DNA from 3 places in the Lysobacter auxotrophicus genome. Region 2 is predicted to be linked to each of the others. Evidence: riboswitches for the same ligand, from Rfam matches in the RefSeq annotation. Region 2 holds a riboswitch; each other region holds the start of a gene.
The links. Region 2 has a riboswitch for cobalamin ahead of btuB (TonB-dependent vitamin B12 receptor). Riboswitches for the same ligand answer to the same signal wherever they lie in the genome.
Positions count from the first base shown of each region.

Region 1: it holds a riboswitch for cobalamin, as region 2 does, so the genes downstream of both, btuB (TonB-dependent vitamin B12 receptor) here and btuB (TonB-dependent vitamin B12 receptor) in region 2, are expected to answer to the same signal.
Region 3: it holds a riboswitch for cobalamin, as region 2 does, so the genes downstream of both, LA521A_RS15785 (ribonucleoside-diphosphate reductase subunit alpha) here and btuB (TonB-dependent vitamin B12 receptor) in region 2, are expected to answer to the same signal.

Region 1 is NZ_AP027041.1:3,768,111-3,773,491, reverse strand. Features, by position in the region: gene LA521A_RS17170 (carboxypeptidase regulatory-like domain-containing protein) at 1-195, shown strand, start outside; gene LA521A_RS17165 (cysteine hydrolase family protein) at 182-727, opposite strand; gene btuB (TonB-dependent vitamin B12 receptor) at 831-2,702, opposite strand; cobalamin riboswitch at 2,846-3,082, opposite strand; gene LA521A_RS17155 (TfoX/Sxy family protein) at 3,279-3,671, opposite strand; gene LA521A_RS17150 (free L-methionine (R)-S-oxide reductase MsrC) at 3,668-4,153, opposite strand; gene bioD (dethiobiotin synthase) at 4,253-4,921, shown strand; gene LA521A_RS17140 (efflux RND transporter periplasmic adaptor subunit) at 5,044-5,381, shown strand, end outside.
Region 2 is NZ_AP027041.1:882,993-888,373, reverse strand. Features, by position in the region: gene LA521A_RS03915 (hypothetical protein) at 1-359, opposite strand, end outside; gene btuB (TonB-dependent vitamin B12 receptor) at 386-2,242, opposite strand; cobalamin riboswitch at 2,356-2,589, opposite strand; gene clpB (ATP-dependent chaperone ClpB) at 2,730-5,315, opposite strand.
Region 3 is NZ_AP027041.1:3,475,831-3,481,211, reverse strand. Features, by position in the region: gene LA521A_RS15790 (ribonucleotide-diphosphate reductase subunit beta) at 8-1,027, opposite strand; gene LA521A_RS15785 (ribonucleoside-diphosphate reductase subunit alpha) at 1,329-3,692, opposite strand; cobalamin riboswitch at 4,008-4,219, opposite strand; gene LA521A_RS15780 (phosphoglycerate kinase) at 4,406-5,381, shown strand, end outside.

The DNA of each region.
Region 1 (5,381 bases), 1.3 Mb from region 2:
CGCGCGCAGGCGACGCGCGACGCGACGTCGCGTTTTGCCGCCGCTTCGACTGGACATGCGGCGGATGAGGCGGCAGCGCAGGCCCCCGACGTTCCGGGTGCGCGCTGGCCGTGGTGGTTCGGCTGGCTGCTGGCGAGCGCCGCGTTGTGGTGGTTCGAACGCTCCCGCGCGGGGCGTCGCGTCAGCGCAACGTGATCGAACGCGACGGCCGCGTATCGGCCTGCAGCGAATCGCGCAGCAGTTTCAGCGACGCCGTGCGACGGCCCGGCGTTTCGGACGCGACGCAGTCGGACGGCACGAAGAGCTTGAAGCCGTGCATGTCGGCATCGGTGGCGGTGGCGAACACGCACACGTCGAGCGCGACGCCGGTGAGGATGAGCGTCTTCGCGCCGAGCTTGCCCAGCAGCATGCGCAGCGGCGTGTCGCGGAAACCGCTGCGTTCGGGCTTCAGGACGAAGAAGTCGTCGTCGTCCGGATGCAGCAGTTTCACCAGCGGCGCGCCGAGCGAATCCTCAGCGGCGCAACGCGCGACGACCTGCTTGAAGTCCGAACGCCACTGCCCGTAATTGTCGTTGACGTAGATCGTCGGCACGCCGCGCGGCTTCAACCGCTGCTTCAAGCGCGCGATGTTGCGCGCGGCGGGTAGTGCCGTGCTCAACAGTTTGTCGCCATCGGGGAAATCGAGGGCATTGATCATGTCGACGATGAGGAGAGCGTGGCCTTTCACGTCGCGCGCGCGTGGGAACGGAAGGCTAGGATCGCGACGCGGTCGTGATCGCCGCGTCGCGGGATGAACCCTTCCCATGCGGGGAAGGGTTCATGCGGAGCACTCAGTTCACGGGCGCATAGCGCAGCGTGAGGAACCACTCCCGTCCAGCCTGGTTGTAGAACGCGACGGTTTCGTAATCGCGGTCGAACACGTTCGCCACGCGGGCCTGCAGCGTCAGCGACGAGGTGATCGCGTACTCGGCGCGCAGGTCGAGCGTGCCGTATCCGCCGAGGCGTCGCGTGTTGGCGACGTCGTCGAAACGCGAGCCTTCGCCCACCGCCGTGGCGCCGACGCGGAACTTGCCGAACGCGCGGTCCACGTCGATGCGCGCGCTGTTCTTCGCGCGACGCGCTAGGTCGTTGCCTTCGTAGAAGCCGCTGCGGTTCTCGGTATCCAGATAACTGATGGCGCCGTTTATGGTCCACTCGGCCACGGTCGTGTCCACGCCGAGCTCCGCACCGCGCATGCGCGCGCGCTCGACATTGTTCGGCAGGCTGATGGCGGCGTCGAACGCGATCAGGTCGTCGACGTCGGTGTCGAAGGTGTCCAGGCGCACGTTGAAGGTATCGCCGCGCCAGGCGACGCCGAGTTCCCAGGTTTCGGAGTCTTCCGGGCGCAGGTCGGCGTTGCCGAAGAACGGGTAGTACAGCTCGTTGAACGTCGGCGCCTTGAACGCGCTGCCGTAGCCGGCGGTGATGCGCCAGTTCTGCGCGAATTCGATGCCCCATGCCGCGCTGCCGGTGGTGTGTCCGCCGAACTGCGCGTTGTCGTCGCGACGCACGCTGGCCTCCAGCGACTGCGCGCCCATGCGGCCCTGGTACTGCACGAAGGCCGCCTTGTTGTTGCGCGAGAGCTCGTCGTACGGCGTGGTGCTGCTCACGCTGTCGTCCAGCCAGTCCAGGCCGACGCTGAGCAGGTGCTTCTCGGCCAGGCCAAAATCGCCCTGCAAGGTCGCGCTGTCGCGGTAGGTGCTGAAGTAGTCGAGGTAGGTGTCGCCGAGGTAGTTGTCCGACGCATCGATGTTGCGGCCCGCGGTGAGGTGCAGGTCGACGCGGTCGTTCGGGTGCCAGCGCAGCTTGCCGCCGACGACCTGCTGCACGGTCTTCGCGCGATCGGTGAAGTCGCCGTCGAATTCGTTGTCGCCTTCGTTGCGCAGGCCGTGGCCTTCCAGGCTCCACTGTTCGTTGAACTGAATGCCGCCGCGCACCGACAGCGAGTCGCGCGTGTAGCCGTCGCGATCGGGCTGCGAATCGGTGGCGATGAAGCAGCCGGCGCCGTCGAAGGTCACCGGGTCGAAATAGCCGCGGCACGCGTTGATGCCCTGCGTGTGGCTGTGCGAGTAGTCCGCGCCGAACCACGTGCGACCGCTGCGGCCGCCGAAGCCGGTGGCGAATTCGTTGAGCCCGTTGGACCCGCCGCCGACGGTGACGCGCGGCGCGAAGCCTTCGCGGTCGCGGCGCGTGAACACCTGGATGACACCGCCGATGGCGTCGGCGCCGTAGAGGCTCGAACGCGGGCCGCGCACGATTTCCACGCGATCGATCAGGTCCACCGGCAGGTCCTGGAGCGAGGCGAGCCCCGAGGTCGCCGACCCGATGCGGATGCCGTCGACGAGCACGAGCACGTGGTCGGACTCCGCGCCGCGCAGGAAGAGCGTGGTGAGCTTGCCGGCGCCGCCCTGGTTGGACAGCGAAATGCCGGCGCGGCCGCGCAGCAGGTCGGGCAGCGAACGCGCCTGGCTGCGGCGGATCTGTTCGGCGTCGATCACTTCCACCGGCGCGAGCGCGTCGTTGACGGTGACGGCGGTGCGGTTGGCGGTGACGACGACTTCGTCCAGGTCGGTGGCCTGCGGCGCGGCATGCGCGAGGCTGGGCAGGGCGAGCGCGCAGGCGAAGGCGAGCGCATGGACGTGGACGGTGCTGCGGAAGGACATCGGGGTTCTCCGGCGCGGGATCGCGCCAACGGCAAAGGGAACGGTTGCCGGGAGAATCGAGGCTGCACACGTGGCGCGGGGCGCCGACGTCGCCGCCGCGACGCCCTCCGCATCGCAACCAGGGGTGGTCCGTCCTGTCGCCAGGCGGTCCATGCTGCGGGGCCGGTCTCCGGACTTGCGAACGAGGACGGGTGTCCTCCGGCTGCGGCGCCTTCCCGTGCGTGCGCACAGTGGCGGTGTGCCGAGCCCGGATCCGGGTGGATCCACGTTCGCTTACCGTTGCGGGGGCAGTGCCGGAATGGCCGCGTGCGGCGTCACCGGCTTCCCGTTTCAACCCGTGGGCGCAACGCCGCCGGGTCACCTCGAAGCGGGGCGAAGTCTACGGCATTTTCGGGTTGTGCTTGATTGGGACTTCTGGAAGCTCGCGTGCGCTGTCGCCCCTCTCCCAACGGAGGGGTTGGGGTGAGGGGCAACGGAGCGAGCGCGGCAAACGACTGCTGCGGTGCTGCAGGTTGCGCTTCCGTGGCGAATCCCGGCATTCGCCGGGGAAGGAGCTTGAAGGCCGGCGCGTTGCGCTCAGTCCCGATCCGCTGGCTCGTCGAACAGCGTCGGCACCGGCATCGTGTCTTCCTCGCGCGCCATCTGCGTGGTGGTGACGGGCGCGGCGGCCGGCTTGTAGCGCGGCGGCGGAAGCAGTGCGGTGGCGGCGTCGGCGGCGAGGATCAACTCGCTGCGGCGCTCGTCGGAGATTTCCTGCCAGTGGCAGTCCTGCAGCGCGCCCTCGATGGCGTACAGCAGGTTCAACGTCGGCTTGAAGCCCGCGCGCTTGACGCGCATGAACGCTTCCACCGTGCCCGCCGCGGCCAAGTCCTCGCGCGTGCGCAGCCCGACCTGGCGCAGCCAGGCGGCGGACTTGGGGCCGATGTTGCGCAGTTTGTCGGCCTGCTTCGGGTCGAGCTTGTCCGTCATTCCAGTGACTCCACGAATGCCCGCGCGATCGCCTCCAGGCCGTGCTGGTCTTCAACGTCGAAACGATCCTGAACCGGACTGTCGAGGTCGAACACGCCGATCAGTTCGCCCTTCGACGAGACCAGCGGGACGACCAGTTCGGAGTTGGACGCCGAGTCGCAGGCGATGTGGCCGGGGAAGGCATGCACGTCGGCGATGCGCTGGGTCTGGCGCGAGGACGCCGCGGCGCCGCACACGCCCTTGTCCAGCGGGATGCGCACGCAGGCCGGCAGGCCCTGGAACGGGCCGACGACCAGTTCGGTGCCGTCGAAGAAATAGAATCCCGCCCAGTTGAGCTGCGGCAGCGCGTGGTAGACCAGCGCCGACAGGTTGGCGGCGTTGGCGATGCGATCGCGCTCGCCGTGCACCAGCGCCCGTGCCTGCGCAAGCAGCTGTTCGTACTGTTCCGGCTTGCTGCCGCTTAGACTTTCGCTGGTGAACATGATCGCCTCGTTCCTGCCGTCGCATAGTGCCTCAGATGCCAGTGTAGATGGGGCCGTCCGCCATCGCCGCAACCGCCGGCGCCAGCCCGGGGCATCGCGATGAATCGCGGCTGGTTCGTCACCGGCACCGACACCGGCATCGGCAAATCGCTCGCCAGCGCGACGCTGCTGCACGCGTTGCGTGCGCGCGGGCTGCGTGCGGTGGGCATGAAGCCGCTCGCGAGCGGTTGCGAGTCCACGCCGGAGGGCTGGCGCAACGAGGACGCGCTCGCGCTGCAGGCGGCGAGCGATCCGCGACCGGCTTACGACGAGGTCAATCCGCTCGCGCTGCCCAATCCGCTGGCACCGGAACTGGCGGCCGCCGACGCCGGCATTCGCGTTACCCTTGCGCCCATCGTGTCCGCGTTCCAGCGCCTGCATGCCCAGGCCGACGCGGTGGTGGTGGAAGGCGTGGGCGGCTGGGCCGCGCCGCTGTCGTCGGACCTCGATCAGGCCGACCTCGTGCGCGCGCTGGACCTGCCGGTGGTGATGGTCGTGGGCCTGCGGCTGGGCTGCATCAACCACGCGCGCCTGACCGCACGTGCGATAGAACACGACGGGCTGCACCTGGCGGGCTGGATCGCCAACGACATCGACCCGGCGATGGCCCGCGCCGACGACAACTTCGAGCTGCTCAGGCAGCGGCTCCCGGTGGCGTGCTGGGGACGGCTTCCGTTCCGCGAGAAGCCCGATCCCGCACAACTGCGGTCTTTGCTGCAAACGGCCTGATCGTCGATAGGCGTGACCAATGGGAGATGGGCCGCTCCCGGCGAATGCTAGACTGAGCGGTATAGGAATTCGAACCCATCCGGGCTTCTACGCTCGTAATGAAGGAACTGGAGTCTTCCCCCATGGTCAAGAACCCGCGCACGGTGGCGATCGCCGCCGCGTTGGCCCTCGCACTGTCCGCCTGCGTCGGCAAGGATCAAGCCCAGCCCGGTGGCGGCATGCCGCCGCCGGAAGTCGGCGTGGTCAAGGTGCAGCCGGGCGACGTGCCGTTGCAGAAGGATCTGGTGGGCCGCCTGGCCGCGTTCCGCAGCGCCGACGTGCGCGCCCGCGTGCCGGGCGTGCTCCAGCGCCGCGTGTACGAGGAAGGCAGCGACGTGAAGGCCGGCCAGGTGCTGTTCCTGATCGATCCCGCACCCCTGCAGGCCGAAGTGGGCCAGGCGCAGGCGTCGCTCGCCTCCGC
Region 2 (5,381 bases):
AACGCCAGGCCGCAGGCCGTGATGATCGAGCGCCAGTGCGTGCCCATACGATCGGCGTAGAGGCGTCCGCCGTACCAGAGCACGCCGTACGCGGGCAGCAGGAACGAGTACGCCGGCGTCACGCAGAAATCGCTGACGCCGGCGCGTTCGATCGCGATCCGGTCGATCGCCACCGCAAGCACGACGAAAGCCGCGAACTGCCAGTGCCTGCGCAGGTACAGGCCGCCGAGGAAGAACAGCGACATCGACGCGTCCGGCAGGTGCAGCACGTCGCCGAAATGATGGAAGCGCGTGGCGACCATCAACGCCGCGAATGCGGCGAACAGGCCCAGGTTGGCGTTGCGTGGAAGGGATTTCATCGACGACCTCGCAGCAGTGATGCCCGTCAGCGCGCGGCGGGCTGGTAGCGCACCGTCACCAGCCACGTGCGTCCGGGCTGGTTGTAGAGCGCGGCGGTTTCGTAGCGTTTGTCGAACGCGTTGTTGAGCGAGGCCTGCACGCTCCACGCTTCGGTGAAGGCGAAGCCGGCGCGCAGATCCGTAAGGCCGTAGCCGGCCAGGCGCGTGGTGTTGGTGAGGTTGTCGTAGCGCTCGCCCGCGCCGGTGACGCTCGCGCCGACGCTGAAACGTCCGAAGCGGCGATCGGCATCGACGCGCCCCGACTGCTTCGCACGACGCGGCAGCACGTTGCCGTGGCTGGCGTTGTCGCCGTCGTTCACCGGGTCGAGCCAGGTCAGGCTCGCGCGCAGGTTCCAGTCCAGCCACGTCGTGCCGGCAACGGCTTCGACACCGCGAATCCGGGCGCGATCGATGTTGTTCGGTCCGCCCGTGTCGCCCAGCGACGAGTCGAACGCGATCAGGTCGTCGATCTTCGTTTCGAACGCGTTGAGCGACCACGTGCCCCAGCCGTGTTCGCCGCGCAGGCTCAGCTCGACGCTGCGCGAGGTTTCCGGCCCGAGCGCCGGATTGCCGTAGCCCGGGAAGTAGAGTTCGTTGAACGTCGGCGCCTTGAATGCGGTGCCGTAGCTCGCGCCGAGGCGCAGCGCGTCGGTGACGTCCCAACCCCACAGCACGCTGCCGGTGGTCTCGCCGCCGAACTGGCTGTCGTCGTCGCGACGCACGCTGGCCTGCACCGACTGCGCGCCGAACGCCTGCTGCCACTGGCCGAACACGCCGCGGTTGATGCGACGATCGCGCGCGTAATCGGTATTGCTTTGCACCTTGTCGCCGAGCCAGTCGAAACCGAGCGTGAGCAGGCCCGTCGCGATGCCGATATCGGCCTGCAACGAACCCAATTCGCGGCGCGTGTCGAACGTCGAGGAATACACGCCGTCGAGGAAGTTCTCGCTGAGGTCCGCGCTCGTGCCGAGGCCCGCCGTCAGTTTCACGCGCGCGCCTGGCACGTAGCGCACGCGGCCGCCGACGACCTGCTGCACCGTGTCGGCTTCGTTGTTGACGCTGCCGTCGTACTCGTTGCGACCTTCGGCGCGGAACGCGCGCAGATCGGCGTCCCACCGCTCGCTGAAGCGGTAGCCGCCCTGCACGGTCAGCGAGTCGTTTCGATAGCCGTCCTTGTCCGGATCGAAGTTGCGCGTGCCGCGATACGCGTTGATGCCGTCGGTGTTCTCATGCGCGGCGTTGACGACGTACCAGCCGCGCGAATCCGCGGCGCTGCCACTCACGCCCGCGGCGACGCGCTGCGTATTCTCGCTCCCGATGGCGGCGCTGGCGTTCGGCGAGAACGCGCCGGCCGGACGTCGCGTGAACACCTGGATCACACCGCCGATCGCCTCCGAACCGTAAAGGCTGGAGAACGGACCGCGCACGATTTCGACGCGCTCGATCTGTTCGACCGGAATGTCCTGCAGCGACGCACCACCGCTCGTCGCCGAACCGATCTTCACGCCATCGACCAGCACCAGCACGTGATCGGATTCCGTGCCGCGCAGGAACAGCGACGTGGACTTGCCGACGCCGCCGTTGTTGGCGATCGAGATGCCCGCGCGCCCGGTGAGGAGCGCCGGCAACGAGGCGGGCTGGAGGCGCTCGATTTCCGCGCGGTCGATCACGGTGATCGCGGCGAGCGCCTGGTCCTGCGTCTGCGCGGTGCGCGTGGCGGTAACGACGATCTGGTCCAGATCGGTGGCGGCGTCGTCGGCGAACGCCGGGGCCGCGGAAAACACGCAAGAAAACAGGGAAACCGCCAGCGCACGGCGGCGGAACAACCGGTGATGCGGATGCACGAACACACTCCTTGACCGCGCCTGCCCGCGCGGGAACGTTGGAAAGGACAGGCGGAAGGAGGGAGTGATGGCGGCGCACGAAAGGCCCTGCGCCGCATGACATCGCCCACCGCATGTCACGTCGCACCATGGCCGGTCTCCGGGCTCGCGAGTGAAGGCAGGAATTCCTGCGCTTCCGGTCCGCGCCTTCCCATGCGTGAGCACAGTGGCTGTGTGCGGAACCTTGTCTCGCCTACCGTTGCGGGGGCAGCTCCGGAATTGCCGCGCGTGACGAGCACGAAGGGCGCACCGGATTCCCGTTTCAACCACCGGACACGCCGGCGGTCACCTTGGGCGGGGGCATCTTAACAGCAGCGCGGCGAAGCGGAAGGGCGTCCGATCATGGCCATTGGCCATAAGCGCGACGGCCATGACCCGATCCAGGTCATGGCCGTCGCCATCCGCATGTGTTGAAGCGTTGCCGGCGAACCGGCACGCGGGTCGAGGCTTACGCCTTGCGGAACACCAGCTGCCCGCCCTGCGCTTCCACGTGCACCGTATCGCCGCTGGCGAATTCGCCGGCGAGGATCTTCGATGCGAGCGGGTTTTCCAGCTGTTGCTGGATCGCGCGCTTGAGCGGACGCGCGCCGTACACCGGATCGAAGCCGACGTTGCCCAGCAGTGCGAGCGCGTCATCCGACAGCACGAGTTTCAGCCCGCGCTCGGACAGGCGCTTCTCCAGCCCGTTGAGCTGGATGCGCGCGATCTGGCGGATCTGCTGCTTGTCCAGCGGATGGAACACGACGATGTCGTCGAGGCGATTGATGAACTCCGGACGGAAATGCGCCTGCACCACGCCCATCACCGCCGCCTTCATCTGCATGTACGCCTGCGGCGAATCGTCGCCGGACATCTCCTGGATCTGATGCGAGCCCAGGTTCGACGTCATCACGATGACGGTGTTGCGGAAGTCGACCGTGCGTCCCTGGCCGTCGGTGAGGCGTCCGTCGTCCAGCACCTGCAGCAGGATGTTGAACACGTCCGGATGCGCCTTTTCGACTTCGTCCAGCAGGATCACGCTGTACGGACGACGGCGCACGGCTTCCGTGAGGTAACCACCTTCCTCATAGCCGACGTAGCCCGGAGGCGCGCCGACGAGACGGCTCACCGAGTGCTTCTCCATGAACTCGCTCATGTCGATGCGCACCATCGCGTCGGACGAATCGAACAGGAATTCCGCGAGCGCCTTGCACAGCTCGGTCTTGCCCACGCCCGTGGGGCCGAGGAACAGGAACGAGCCCGACGGCCGGTTCGGATCGGACAGGCCCGCGCGCGAACGACGCACCGCATCGGACACGACCTTGATCGCCTCTTCCTGGCCGACCACGCGCGTGTGCAGCTGCTCTTCCATGCGAAGCAGCTTCTCGCGCTCGCCTTCAAGCATCTTGCTGACCGGAATGCCCGTCCAGCGCGCGACGACCTCGGCGATTTCCTCCGCCGTGACCTTGTCCTGGAGCAGCGTGAAGCCCCTGGTTTCGGCCTCCTGCGCGGCGCGCAACTGCTTGTCGAGTTCGGGCAGCGTGCCGTACTGGATCTCGCTCATCTTCGCGAAATCCTGCCGGCGTTGCGCGGATTCCAGCTCGAGCTTGGCCTGCTCGATCTGCTCCTTGATCTTCGTCGCGCCCTGCAACGTGGCCTTTTCGGCCTTCCACACTTCCTCCAGGTCGTTGAACTCGCGCTCCAGGCGCGCGATCTCTTCTTCCAGATCGGCCAGGCGCTGTTTCGACTCGGCGTCCTTCTCCTTCTTCAGCGCCTCGCGCTGGATCTTGAGCTGGATCAGCCGGCGCTCCTTGCGGTCGAGTTCCTCCGGCTTGGAGTCGATCTCCATGCGGATGCGCGAAGCGGCCTCGTCCATCAGGTCGATGGCCTTGTCGGGCAACTGGCGATCGCTGATGTAGCGGTTCGACAGCGTGGCGGCGGCGACGATGGCCGGATCGGTGATCTCCACGCCGTGGTGCACCGCGTACTTTTCCTTCAAACCGCGCAGGATCGCGATGGTGTCCTCCACGCTCGGCTCGCCGACGAACACCTTCTGGAAGCGGCGCTCCAGCGCGGCATCCTTCTCGATGTACTGGCGGTATTCGTCCAGCGTCGTCGCGCCGATGCAGTGCAATTCGCCGCGCGCGAGCGCCGGCTTGAGCATGTTGCCGGCGTCCATCGCGCCCTCGGCCTTGCCCGCGCCGACCATCGTGTGCAGTTCGTCGATGAACAGGATGATCTGGCCTTCGTTCTTCGCCAGGTCGTTGAGCACCGCCTTCAGGCGCTCCTCGAATTCGCCGCGGAATTTCGCGCCCGCGATCAGCGCGCCCATGTCGAGCAAGAGCACGCGCTTGCCGCGAAGGCCTTCGGGCACTTCGCCGTTGATGATGCGCTGCGCGAGGCCTTCGACGATCGCCGTCTTGCCCACGCCGGGTTCGCCGATCAGCACGGGGTTGTTCTTGGTGCGACGCTGCAGCACCTGCACGGTGCGGCGGATCTCTTCATCGCGACCGATGACCGGATCGAGCTTGCCGCTTTCGGCACGCGCGGTGAGGTCGATGGTGTATTTCTCCAGCGCCTGGCGCTGGTCTTCGGCGTTTTCAGACTGCACGCTTTCGCCTCCGCGGACCTTGGCGATGGCCGCTTCGAGTTTGTCCTTGTTCGCGCCGGCGGCCTTGAGGGCGCGCCCGACTTCGCCGTTGTCGTCCAGCGCGGCGAGCACGAACAGCTCGCTGGCGATGAAGGCATCACCGCGCTGCTGGGCGAGCTTGTCGGTGACGTTGAGCAGGCGCGCGAGGTCGTTGCCGACGCTGATCTGCCCGGCCTGTCCGGTGACTTTCGGCAGTTTTTCCAGCGCTTCGCCGAGGCGTTCGCGCAGCAGCGGCACGTTCACGCCCGCCTGCGCGAGCAGCGGACGCGTGCTGCCGCCGCTCTGGTCGAGCAGCGCCGACATCAGGTGCACGGGTTCGATGACACTGTGGTCGCGGCCGATCGCCAGCGACTGCGCGTCCTGCAGTGCCTGCTGGAAGCGCGAGGTGAGTTTGTCCATTCGCATGGCAAGGTTCCCTGATTCATGGTGGCGGCCACCGTGAAGTAGCCGCGAATGTGCACCAGATGCGGG
Region 3 (5,381 bases), 1.6 Mb from region 2:
CCGTTCGTCAGAACGCCGCGTCGAACGCGACTTCGCCTTCCACGCCGACCTGGTACGCCGACACGCGGCGTTCGAAGAAGTTCGTCACTTCCTGCACGTCCTGCAGGTCCATGAAGGCGAACGGGTTGCTTGCGTTGAAATGTTTCGAAAGCCCCAGCTGCGCCAGGCGCTGGTCCGCGCAGTACTGCAGGTACTGGCGCATGTCCTTCGGCGACAGGCCCGCGACGCCACCCGACAGCACGTCCTGCGCGAACTGCATCTCGCACTCGACGGCTTCCTCCAGCATCCGCACGACCTGCGCCTTCAGCTGGTCGTCGAACAGTTCCGGCTCCTCGCTGCGCGCGGTGCGGATCACTTCGAACGCGAACGCCATGTGGCAGCTTTCGTCGCGGAACACCCAGTTGGTGCCCGACGCCAACCCGTGCAGCAGGCCGCGCGAACGCAGGTAATACACGTACGCGAACGCCGCGAAGAAGAACAGGCCTTCGATGCAGCACGCGAAGCAGATCAGGTTCAGCAGGAACTGCCGGCGTTCTTCGACGGTTTCGATGCGCTTCAGATCCTGGATCGAATCGATCCACTTGAAGCAGAACTCCGCCTTCGCGCGGATCGACGGGATGTTCTCCACCGCCGCGAACGCCTTCGCCCGCGCCACCGGATCGGGCAGGTAGGTGTCCAGCAGCGTGAGGTAGAACTGCACGTGCAGCGCCTCCTCGTAGAGCTGGCGCGAGAGGTACATGCGCGCTTCGGGCGCGTTGATGTGCTGGTAGAGGTTGAGCACGAGGTTGTTGGCGACGATCGAATCGCCCGTGGCGAAGAATGCGACCAGGCGCTCGATGAGGTGGCGTTCGGCCGGCCCGAGCTTGTGCTTGAGGTCGTTGACGTCGAGCGAGAAATCGACTTCCTCCACCGTCCACGTGTTGCGGATGGCGTCGCGGTACATCTCGTAGAACTGCGGATAGCGCATGGGCCGCAGGGTGAGGTCGAAGCCGGGGTCGAGCAGGCGTGCGTCGGTGCGTTCGGACATGTCGGGATCTCGCTGGATCCTGTCTCCAGCCGCGGCCGCCCCGATGCCGCTCAGGGGAGGGAGGCAGGCCGTGCAGGCGGCCGTCGGCTGAAGAAAGGAAGTCGGTGGTGTTGGTTGTGGTGGAGGGCTGCCCTCACCCCAACCCCTCTCCCGCAGGCGGGAGAGGGGCTTTGATGTCTGTCACGCCTTGCAGGTGAAAACCCTTCTCCCGCTTGCGGGAGAAGGTGCCCGGCAGGGCGGATGAGGGCAGCAGGTCGCCCTCACCCCAACCCCTCTCCCGCGTGCGGGGGAGGGGTTCAGATCATTGGCAGGCTTCGCACGACTCGGGGTTTTCCAGCGAACACGCGACGGCATCCGCCGGCGCGACTTCGGGCTTCGGCGCCTGCGCCGTGGTCGAACCGACCGTCGCCTTCGCGATCTTCGTCGCCGGTCGCGAGCGCAGGTAGTACGTCGTCTTGAGCCCCTTCTTCCACGCGTACATGTACATCGATGACAGCTGGCCGATGTTCGGGCTTTCGATGAACAGATTCAGCGACTGGCTCTGGTCGATGAAGGCGCCGCGGTCGGCGGCCATGTCGATGAGCGAACGCATCGGCAGTTCCCACGAGGTGCGATAGACCGCGCGCAGCGATTCGGGAATCGCGTCGATGCCCTGGATCGAACCTTCCGACATCTTGATCCGGTCGCGCAGTTCCGGTGTCCACAGGCCGAGCGATTTCAGTTCCTCGACGAGGTAACGGTTCACCACGAGGAAATCGCCCGACAGCGTTTCGCGCTTGAACAGGTTCGACACCTGCGGTTCGATGCATTCGTAGCAGCCGGCGATCGATGCGATCGTCGCCGTCGGCGCGATGGCGACCAGCAGCGAATTGCGCAGGCCGTGTTCGCGGATGCGGGCGCGTAGCCCGTCCCAGCGTTCGCCGTCCTCGGGCGTCACGCCCCATGCGTCGAACTGCAACTCGCCCTGCGCCGCGCGCGTGTCGTCGAATCCCGGATGGCGGCCGCGTTCCATCGCCAGTTCGTTCGAGGCCGACAGCGCGTGGAAGTAGATCGCTTCGGCGATGCGCGCCGACAGCGCGCGCGCCGCATCGGAATCGAACGGCAGGCGCAGCTTGAAGAACACGTCCTGCAGGCCCATCACGCCCAGGCCCACCGGGCGCCATTTCAGGTTCGCGCGACGTGCGGTTTCGATCGGGTAGAAGTTCAGGTCGATCACGCGATCGAGCTGGCGCACCGCAAGGCGCACGGTTTCGGCGAGCTTGTCGAAGTCGAAACGCCCGGCATCGCCATGCAGCGGGCCGTCGGCGAACACCTCGACGTGGTGCGACAGGTTGATCGAACCCAGGTTGCACACCGCGGTTTCGTCCTGCGAGGTGACTTCGAGGATTTCGGTGCACAGGTTCGACAGGTGCACGACGTTGCCGTCGCGAAGCGTCTGGTTGCACGCGCGGTTGGACTTGTCCTTGAAGTTCATCCAGCCGTTGCCGGTCTGCGCGAGCGTGCGCATCATCCGCGCGTACAGGTCGCGCGCCTTCACCTGCCGCGTCGCCAGGCCGGCCGCTTCGGCGGCGCGATACGCGCGTTCGAAGGCCTCGCCCCACAGGTCGGTGAGCTGCGGCACCTTCGCCGGGTCGAACAGCGACCATTCGCCATCGCCCTCCACGCGGCGCATGAATTCGTCGGGAATCCAGTTCGCCAGGTTGAGGTTGTGCGTGCGGCGCGCCTCGTCGCCGGTGTTGTCGCGCAGTTCGAGGAATTCCTCGACGTCCGCGTGCCACGGTTCCAGGTACACGCACGCCGCGCCCTTGCGCTTGCCGCCCTGGTTCACCGCGGCCACCGAGGCATCGAGCGTTTTCAGCCACGGCACGATGCCGTTGGACAGGCCATTGGTCGAACGGATCAGCGAGCCGCGCGAACGGATGCGCGTGTACGACAGGCCGATGCCGCCGCTGAACTTGGACAGCTTCGCCACGTCCATGTAGCGCTTGTAGATGCTTTCCAGCGAATCCTCCGGCGAATCGAGCAGGAAGCAGCTCGACAGCTGCTCGTGCGTGGTGCCGGAGTTGAACAGCGTCGGCGAGGACGGGATGTAATCCAGCTGCGCCATGCGGCGGTACAGCGCAAGCGCTTCGCCCACGTCCTCGCTCAGCGCGCAGGCGATGCGCAGGAAGAACTGCTGCGGCGTTTCGATCACCGTGCGCGCGGTCGGGTGGCGCAGCAGGTAGCGGTCGTACAGCGTGCGCAGGCCGAAGTAGTCGAAGCGCTGGTTGTGCGCGTTGTCGATCGCGTCGTTGAGCTTGCGCGCGTGCGCCTGCACGAAGGCGAGCAGCCGGTCGTTGATCAGCCCGAGCTCGTGACCGCGCTGCACCGATTGCGAGAACGCGTGGATCTCGCTGCCGGCGACTTCCTTCTCGATCACGCTGGCGAGCAGGCGCGCGGCGAGGCGGCCGTACTCGGGCTCCTCGGCGGTGAGCAGCGCGGCGGTGCGGATCGACAGTTCGTCCAGTTCGCGCGTGCTGGCGCCGTCGTACAGGCCGGAGATGGTGCGCGTGGCCACGCGCATCGGATCGATCGCGAACAGGCCTTCGCTCGCGCGCGTCACGGCGCGCACGATCTTGTTGAGGTCCACCGGCTCGCGACGGCCGCTGCGCTTGGTCACCGTCATGGTGAGGTTGGCGGCGGGCGGCGTCAGCGCGAAGCCCGGATCGAGGTCGCTCGCGCGGTCATCGGGCGTGCGCGCGGACTCGCGGGCCGGCGTGGCGGCAGCGGTTTGCGTAACGGTGTTCATCGGCGACTCCAGTGCGTGGGCGCACGTCTGGCCGTCCTTTCCCTCGAAGGACGACGCGGGCGCGGGAGTCGCAGCGTGAATGCGGGGTGTCGCGCAGCCCGAGACGGCGGGCGGGCGACGGCGCGAACCGTCGCGTGCAGCGACACCGACCGTCTTCCCTCCGAAGACTCCGTGGCCGGTCACCGCGCGGTGTGCAACGCGCGGCTGTCGGCAGGTCTTCGGACTTAGGACACGAAGCGGCGCGCTGCGCCGTCATCACCTACCGGTGGCCGCTTCCCAGGCGTGTCGCCCAGTGCCATGGCCACCTTCGTTTCCCATACCGCTGCGGGGCAGTGCTGGATTTCCACCAGCTTCCCGTTTTAAGCCGGCCTGCGAAGGCCGGCACCGACGGCCACAACATAGTGGGGGTGCGCGGATCCGTCAACGCTAAATCTTGTGGATAACCGCAGAATCGACACCGCGCGCGATTTGCCGGCACCGCCAGCGGCAGGGGACAATGCACGACTTCGCGGCCGCGTTCGCTCCGGCCGCCGCATCGTTCCACCACTCCCATCCCACCCTTCCACCGAAGGGCAGCAGAGGAAGCACCGATGTCCATCGTCCGCATGTCCGACCTCGACCTCCAAGGCAAGCGCGTGTTGATCCGCGAAGACCTGAACGTGCCCATCGAGGCCGGCCGCATCACGTCCGAACAGCGCATCACCGCGGCGCTGCCGACGATGAAGCTGGCGCTGGAGAAGGGCGCCGCCGTGATGGTGACCTCGCACCTGGGCCGCCCGAAGGAAGGCACGTGGACGCAGGAGGATTCGCTCGCCCCGGTAGCCAGGCGCCTGTCCGAGCTGCTCGGCATCGACGTGCCGCTGGTGAAGGACTGGGTCGATGGCGTGGACGTGAAGCCCGGCCAGCTCGTGCTGCTGGAGAACTGCCGCATGAACGTCGGCGAGGGCAAGGACGATGAAGCCCTGTCGAAGAAGTACGCCGCGCTGTGCGATGTGTACGTCATGGACGCGTTCGGCACGGCGCATCGCGCGCAGGCGTCCACGCACGGCGCCATCCGCTTCGCGAAGATCGCCGCCGGCGGCCCGCTGCTGATGGCCGAGCTGGACGCGCTCGCCAAGGCGCTCGATAACCCGGCGCGCCCGCTGCTGGCGATCGTTGCCGGCTCGAAGGTGTCGACCAAGCTCGAACTGCTGTCCTCGCTGGTGTCGAAGGTCGACCAGCTGATCGTCGGCGGCGGCATCGCCAACACGTTCATCGCGGCGATGGGCCACGGCGTGGGCAAGTCGCTGGTGGAAATGGACCTCGTCGACACGGCGAAGAAGATCATGAGCGATGCGAAGGCGCGCGGCGCCGACATCCCGGTGCCGGTCGACGTGGTTGTCGCGCCGAAGTTTGCCGCCGATGCACCGGCGACCGTGAAGGCTGTCGATGCGGTGGGCGAGGACGACATGATCCTCGACATCGGCCCGCAGACGGCGGCGCGTTACGCCGAACTGATCAGGAACGCCGGCACCGTGGTGTGGAACGGCCCGGTCGGCGTGTTCGAGTTCGATGCCTTCGGCCAAG